2 regions of the Kitasatospora sp. NPDC048365 genome follow, and region 2 is predicted to be linked to the other one. Evidence: riboswitches for the same ligand, from Rfam matches in the RefSeq annotation. Region 2 holds a riboswitch; the other holds the start of a gene.
The links. A riboswitch is a leader RNA that binds a small molecule or an ion and turns the genes downstream of it on or off. The one in region 2 is predicted to bind FMN.
Positions count from the first base shown of each region.

Region 1: it holds a riboswitch for FMN, as region 2 does, so the genes downstream of both, ACGFX4_RS32870 (riboflavin synthase) here and ribB (3,4-dihydroxy-2-butanone-4-phosphate synthase) in region 2, are expected to answer to the same signal.

Region 1 covers NZ_JBICYJ010000043.1:67,870-71,605, reverse strand. The annotation lists gene ACGFX4_RS32885 (FAD-dependent oxidoreductase) at 1-333, opposite strand, end outside; gene ACGFX4_RS32880 (MSMEG_1061 family FMN-dependent PPOX-type flavoprotein) at 492-1,157, opposite strand; gene ACGFX4_RS32875 (SCO4226 family nickel-binding protein) at 1,213-1,461, opposite strand; FMN riboswitch at 1,657-1,784, shown strand; gene ACGFX4_RS32870 (riboflavin synthase) at 1,968-2,630, shown strand; gene ACGFX4_RS32865 (nicotinamide riboside transporter PnuC) at 2,627-3,265, shown strand; gene ACGFX4_RS32860 (bifunctional 3,4-dihydroxy-2-butanone-4-phosphate synthase/GTP cyclohydrolase II) at 3,262-3,736, shown strand, end outside.
Region 2 covers NZ_JBICYJ010000005.1:173,000-176,735, reverse strand. The annotation lists gene ACGFX4_RS07065 (serine/threonine-protein kinase) at 1-588, shown strand, start outside; gene ACGFX4_RS07060 (hypothetical protein) at 736-1,083, shown strand; gene ribB (3,4-dihydroxy-2-butanone-4-phosphate synthase) at 1,139-1,792, opposite strand; FMN riboswitch at 2,021-2,151, opposite strand; gene ACGFX4_RS07050 (GNAT family N-acetyltransferase) at 2,198-2,752, opposite strand; gene ACGFX4_RS07045 (PucR family transcriptional regulator) at 2,822-3,736, opposite strand, start outside.

The DNA.
Region 1 (3,736 bases), on a different contig from region 2:
GTCCCGGTCGGCGTCGGCGCCGGTGGCGAAGACCGTGGCGTCGTAGAACCGGTGCAGGTCCTCCAGGGCCAGGTCGTTCGGGTAGTCGACGTTGCCGAACAGGCGGACCTGCGGCTTGTCGAGCACCTGGTGGAGGGCGGTGACGATGCCCTTGATCCGCGGGTGGTCGGGGGCGACGCCGTAGCGGATCAGGCCGAAGGGCGCGGGGAGGCGCTCGATCAGGTCGATGGACACCCCCGGGTCGGCGGCGAGCTCGGACTTCAGCAGCGCGTCGGCGGCGTAGATCCCGGCGGGGCCGGCACCGACGATCGCGACCCGGACGGGGCGAGGCATGGGCGGATTCCTTCGGCTGGGGCTGGTGGGGACGGGCCCAGCCTTTCGCCGCCGGTGTCCGGGCGGTACGGGGGTCCGGCTTATGGGGCCATAAGTCGGACCTATGGTGGCTCGAAGAACTACTTGGGTGTCCTGCTCGTACCGGCTGCTCGTGCCGGCTACTCGTACCGGTACAGCAGCGACTCCCGCTCGGACTGCACGATGTCCTCCATCGTCAGCGAGGGGTCGCGCAGGTGGGAGAGGGTGATCTCGGCGGAGCTGGGCATCGCGTCCGGGGCGAGCCACCGCTCGGGCTTCCAGGCGTTGCCGCGCAGGAAGGACTTCGGGCAGTGCTGGTACACCTCCTCGGCGGCCACCACGATCGCGCTGCGCGGCGGCTTGCCGACGGGGGTGAGTCGGGCGAGCAGCTCCGGGTCGTCGGAGACGCAGGCCCGGCCGTTGATCCGCAGGGTGGTCTCCCGGCCGGGGACGACGAACAGCAGTCCGGCCCGGCCGGTGGAGACGATGTTGTGGAGGGTGTCGAGCCGCTTGTTGCCGGTGGCGTCCGGGATCGCGACGGTGAACTCGTCGAGCACCGCGACGAATCCCGCCGGGCCGCCGCGCGGGGTGGCGTCGCAGTGGCCGTCCGCGTCGGCGCTGGCCACGAAGACCAGGGAGGCGCAGGCGATGAAGCGGCGGGCCGCGTCGTGGATCCGGTCCACCGCCTTGCGGCTCACCAGGTCGCTGGGCCGCTCGTACAGTTCCCGCAGCCGCGCGGTGTCGCGGACGGCGGTGGACCGAAGGGCGTCGAACAGGGAGCCGGTCTGCGGCGGAGTCGTCGTCACGTACCGGCAATCTAGCCGACGGGCGATCGTCGGGGAACGGGTTGTGGGCCGGCGCTCAGACCACCAGCGGCACCGGGTGGATCTCGTCGGCCGGGTGGCCGGTCCGCTCGTGGATCTTCTGCACGGCCTCCCGGCTGGGGGCGTTGGACAGGCAGTAGACCGTGCCCGACTCCGGGTCGGCCCAGGCCTGCTGGAAGTGCACGCCCTCCTCGCCCTCGATCGACAGGTCGGCCTGGTGCGCCGCCTTCAACTGCTCCTCGGTGATGCCGGTCATCCCGTGGTGGACATCCATGAACATGGGCATCGCGCTCACACCTCCGTGCGGGGTCGCTCGTTCGCTCCTCCCAGGGTGCGCCCGGTCCGGTGATGTGTCGCGCCCGGGCGGGGCCGGCTATTCCCCGTGACCGGGCGGTCGCGGCGTGAAACAGACCACATGACACATCCCTCCTGCTGCGGTGCCCGGCGTGGCAGAATGCTGGCAGCAGTAGCAGTGACGTTCAGCGCACTCCGGGGTCGGTGAAAATCCGAACCGGCGGTTACAGTCCGCGACCCGTCCGCAGCCAGCGGCCGGTTGACCAGGTGAAATTCCTGGACCGACGGTTAAAGTCCGGATGGGAGGCGTGCGCGACGGACCAGGTACGACCGCAGGCCCCTCCCGGGGTGCCTGCGCGGAACGGAACGGGAGAACTCCCTTCCGCGGCGACGACGCCCGGAGGTGGAGCGGTCCCGTTGCCGCGCGTACCGCCTGTCCGTGTCAACTCCCATGTGCCGCCCCGGAGTCCGCGCCCTACCAGCGCGAGGAGAACCCGGGTGTTCACCGGCATCATCGAAGAGCTCGGCGAGGTCGTCTCCATCGAGGAGATCGGCGACTCCTCGCGGATCCGCCTGCGTGGCCCGGTCGTGGTGTCCGACGCCCGGCACGGCGACTCGATCGCGGTCAACGGCGTCTGCCTGACCGTCCTCGACGACAACGAGCAACTGGCGAAGGCCACCGGCGAGTTCAGCGCCGACGTGATGCGCGAGACGCTGGTCCGCTCCAGCCTCGGCAGCCTGAAGCCCGGCTCCCGGGTCAACCTGGAGCGTGCCATGGCGCTCGGCGCCCGGCTCGGCGGCCACCTGGTGCAGGGTCACGTGGACGCCACCGGCGCCCTGCTCTCCCGCGAGCCCGGCGACCTGGACGCCGAGGGTAACCCGCGCTGGGAGGTGCTGCGCTTCTCGCTCCCGCAGTCCATCACCCGCTACCTGGTGGAGAAGGGCTCGATCACCGTCGACGGTGTCAGCCTCACCGTGGTCGAGGCGGCCCTGGACTCCTTCACCGTCTCGCTCATCCCGGCCACCCTCGAACTGACCACGCTCGGCGCCAAGTCCGTCGGCGACCCGGTCAACCTGGAGGTGGACGTCCTCGCCAAGTACGTCGAGCGGCTGCTCGACACCCGCACCCTCCCCGACACCCTCGCCGGAGGCACCGAATGAGCTGGCTGACCGGCATAGCGTTCACCGCCTTCGGCGAGCAGGTGAAGTGGGCCGACATGATCGGCAACCTGATCGGCCTCGGCGCCCTGGCCCTCGGCTGGCGCCGCTCGGTGTGGAGCTGGCCGCTCCAGCTGCTGGCCGGCGCGGTGCTGATCGCGGCGTACTGGGGCGGCCAGGCCCCCGGCCTGATCGGCAAGCAGCTGATCGTGATCACCGCCGCGGTCTGGGGCTGGACCCAGTGGCGCCGCGGGCGGCGGGACACCGGCGAGATCGCGGTGCGCTTCGCCGACTGGCGCGAGCGGGCGGTCCTGGTGGGCGGCGCCGCGCTCGGCACCCTCGCCGTCGCCGAGCTCTTCACCGCCTTCCCCAAGCTCTCCTGGGCGCCCTGGCTGGACGCGTACATCTTCGTCGGCACGCTGGCCGCGATGTACGCCCAGGCCCGCGGCTGGGTGGAGTTCTGGTTCGCCTGGATCGCCGTCGACCTGATCGGCGTCCCGTACTCGTACACCCACGGGTACGTCTTCTCCGCGCTCACCTTCTCCATCTACTTCGTCCTGGTCCTGCTCGGCCTGGCCGGCTGGTGGACGAAGGCCCGTACCCGTACCGTCACCAGCCCGAAGGGGGCCCTGGCATGACTGACGACCCGACCCGCGACGAGCTGGTCCTCGACCCCGTCGAGCGCGCCGTCGCCGACATCGCCCTCGGCCGCCCGGTGATCGTGGTGGACGACGAGGACCGCGAGAACGAGGGCGACATCGTCTTCGCCGCCTCCGCCGCCACGCCCGAGCTGATGGCCTTCACCATCCGCTACTCCTCCGGCGTGATCTGCGTCCCGATGACCGGCGACGAGCTCGACCGGCTCAAGCTGCCCCCGATGACCCAGGTCAACGAGGACCGCAAGGGCACCGCGTACGCCGTCTCCGTCGACGCCCGGGACGGCGTCTCCACCGGCATCTCCGCCGCCGACCGGGCCCGCACCGTCCGGCTGCTGGCCTCCTCCGGCACCGAGGCCGCCGACCTCACCCGCCCCGGGCACGTCTTCCCGCTGCGCGCCGTCGAGGGCGGCGTGCTGGTCCGCCCGGGCCACACCGAGGCCGCCGTCGACC
Region 2 (3,736 bases):
CGCGAGCACGGGCCGATCCGCGAGCCGCAGGCGTTGCGGGCGCTCGCGCTCGCGCTGGCCGTGGCGCTGTCGGAAGTCCACCGGCTGGGCCTGGTCCACCGCGACCTCAAGCCGGGCAACATCATGCTGACCACGGCCGGACCGCGCCTGCTGGACTTCGGCATCGCCTCCATCGTCGACGGCACTCGGCTGACCCGGACCGGCGGCGGCCCCGGCACCCTCACCTACATGGCGCCCGAGCAGTTGGACGACGGCGCGGTCGGGCCGTCCGCCGACATCTGGGCGTGGGCCTGCTGCGTGGTGTGCGCCGCCCACGGCGCCAGCCCGTTCGCCGCGACCAGCACCGGCGCGGTGATCCGCCGCATCGTGGACACCGGGCCGGAGCCGCTCGCCCTCGGCGCCGTGCAGGCCCTCGACCCGGCCCTCGCGGCGGTCGTCACCCGGGCCCTGACCTCCGACCCGGCGGCCCGCCCGGCGGACGGCGCGGCGCTCGCCGACCTCCTGACGGCCCGTCCGGGCCCGTCGGCGCCGCTCGCCGACGCCGTGCGCGACCAGATCACCCAGGGCTGGCGCACCCTCGCCCTCTGAGCGCGCCCGAGTCGCCACCGCCTACGATGGCCGGGCCGCTCCGCCCGTGACGACTCCCGAGGTGACTGCCCGATCGCCGCCGACCTTGCGACCCTCCTCCGGGACGCCCTCCACCTGCTCGACCGCCCGGAGCTGCTGCCCCGGGAGTTGGACAGCCACGCCACCAGCACCGTCGACGTCGTAGGCCGCCCGAGCATCTGCCTGGTCGCCACGGCGGACGGGCCGGTCGTCGTCTGGTCCTCCTTCGGCAGCTACGAGGAGCGGATGACGGCTTCGCTCGCCGTGCCGTACCTCGCGCTGCACCTGGAGTCCTCGTCCGCCCACTTCCACGTCGGCCAGCCGGCGCTGGTCCGGGTCCGCAGCCACCTGCAGCTCGTCGCGGAACTCCGTCCGGAAACGCTGGAATCTGCCGCACAGTTGGCGGCGGCTCTGCTGGCCTACCTGGACCATCAGCAGCGAGTGCACGACCTCGTCACGGCCGCGCTCCGGCCCTGACCGCCGCCACCGCTCCACCTCGTCGACACGGCGGAGCGGTGGCGGAGCCGCCGGGTCAGGAGGCCGGCTCGGTGTCCCTGCGGTAGGCGGCCAGGTCACCGACCGAGATCAGGGCGAGCCCGTCGCGTTCGGCGAGCGCCCGCAGGTCGTCCGGGCGGGCCATCGACCAGTCCGGGCGGACCACCTCGCACATCGTGGTCACACCGGACAGCCCGGCCAGCCGGGACAGGTCGACCGCCGCCTCGGTGTGCCCGTCGCGCTCCAGCACCCCGCCGCGGGCGGCGCGCACCGGGAAGACGTGCCCGGGCCGGGCGAAGTCCGCCAGCCGGGCCGCCGGGTCGGCCAGCGCCTGCACAGTGCGGGCCCGCTCGTCGACCGGGATGCCGGTGGTGCCGCCGGCGACCAGGTCGACGGAGACGGTGAACGCGGTGCCGTGCAGCCCGGAGTTGTCCTCCGCCATCTGCGGCAGGTCCAGCTCCTCGCACCGCTCGTACGGCACCGCCGCGCAGACCACGCCGGAGGTGTGGTCCAGCATGTACCGCATCGCGGTCTCGTCGGTGTACTCGGCGGCCACCATCAGGTCGCCCTCGTTCTCGCGGGACTCGTCGTCGAAGACGAGGACGAACTCCCCGCGCCGGAAGGCCTCGACCGCCCGGGCGACCTGCTGGAGGCGGTCGGTGGGGGTGGTGGTGGTCATCGTGGTTGCCATCTGCTCTCTCCTGAGGTCGGGAATCCCGGTGGGGATTCACTGATCTGCGAGAGAACGCGGCCATGCGGGAGGGCGCGTGCGGGCGCACGACGGCCCCCCAGCCATGGACGGCGCCGCACCGGATGTCTGCCCGGATGCGCGGACGCCGTTCCGGGGGAATTGAGCGAGCAGCACGTCCGCACGGCCGGTGCGCCCGCAGGGGAGCCGGCCGGGTCGGACGACAACTCGCCGCGCACTGCCTTCCATCCGGACTTTCACCGTCGGTCCTGGAGTTCCACCAGGTCAACCGGCCGATGGCTTCGGCCGGGTCGCGGACTTTCACCGCCGGTTCGGAATTGCACCGACCCCGGAGCGCGCGAACACTCAGCGACGATCATGGCACACCGGAGGCCGCCTGAGGATGTGTCAGTCGGCACACGCCCGGGCGCGGGTCAGCCGCCAGACCTGGTCCTCGCCGGTCTCCGCCGGGGCGTGCCGTTCGGCGGGGCGGCGCAGGTGGACGGTGAAGCCGAGGCGGGCCGGGACGGCCCCGCTGGCCAGGTTCGCCGGGTCGTGGACGATCTCGACCCAGTCGACCTCGGGGAGGCGGAAGGCCTGCGCGGCCACCGCTCGGGCGGCCCGGGTGACCAGGCCCCGGCCGGTGGCGGCGGGGTGCAGCCAGTAGCCGATCTCCCGGCTGTTGTCCGGGGCGCCCTCGCCGCGGAACAGCTCGATCGCGCCGACGATCGCACCGTCCAGCACGATCGCGTAGCTGTACGCCTGCCCGCTCTCCCACTTCTCGCCGCGGCGCGCGAGGAACTCGGCGGTCCGCTCCGGGGTGTGCTCGGTGGTCCAGGCCATCCAGGGCGCCAGATGCTCCAGCGACTCGTCGATGACCCTGAGGAACTCGGGCAGGTCCGCCTCCTCGAAGCGGCGGAGGGTCAGGTCGTCGAGGTCGATCACCGGCTGAGGAAGGTCCATCCCGAGAGGATCGTGGGCGACCCGCGCGCCCTGCAAAGGAATTTCCGCCCTGGTGCCGGCCGTCCCCCGTCAGGGGTGCGGTGCCGGGGCGATCCGCAGGGCCGCCCAGAGGTCGAGGCGGTCCTGGAGGTGCAGCAGGTTGCGGCCGGTCAGCTCCTCGATCCGCTTGACCCGGTAGTGGACGGTGTTGACGTGGATGCTCAACGCCTCGGCGGTGCGGGCCCAGGAGGCGCTGTGTCGGAGGAACGCGTCCAGGGTGTCCACGAGCGAGACCCCGTTGGCGCGGTCGTGCTCGACCAGCGGGGCGAGCAGCCGCCGGCGGTAGGCGGTGGCGACCTCGGCGGGCAGGCCGCGCAGCAGGGTGTCGACGGAGGTCAGGTCGCAGCTGCGGCCGACGGCGCCGGGCGGGCGGGTGCGCAGCGCGTAGTCGGCCTGGACGAGGGCCGCGCGGAGTTCGGCGGCGCGCGGCTCGACGGTGGGGCCGATGCCGAGGCTGACCCGGCGGCGGCTGGTGAGCCGGGCCTCCAGGCGCGGGAGAACCCGGGCGAGGGTGGCGGCGACGGCGGCCTCGGGTGCCGCACACAGGGCGATCGCGCCGCCGCGCCCGTCGGGGGCGGCGAGGAACGGGGCGTCCGTCAGCTCGTGCAGCGCCTCGGCGAGGGCGGCGGCCGTCCAGGTCTCGGCGGTGCTGTCGATCCGGGCGGCGACCGGGGTGAGCGGGTGGTTCAGCGGGAGGCCGGAGTGGGCGAGGGCCCGTTCGGCCTCGGGGTCGGTGGATCCGCCGAGCAGTTCCAGGAGCCGGCCGCCGGTCTGCCGGGCGGCGCCGGCGGCCGCGCGGGCGCGGGTGGCGAGCGGGGCGAGCAGCTCGGCCAGACCGTGCAGCATGGTGGTGGCGGTCGGACCGGGCGCGGTGTGGGGGTGCAGCAGCCAGCCGTCGAACGGGGTGTCGCCGGGCGGGCCGACCGGCACGGGCTCGGTGGCGAC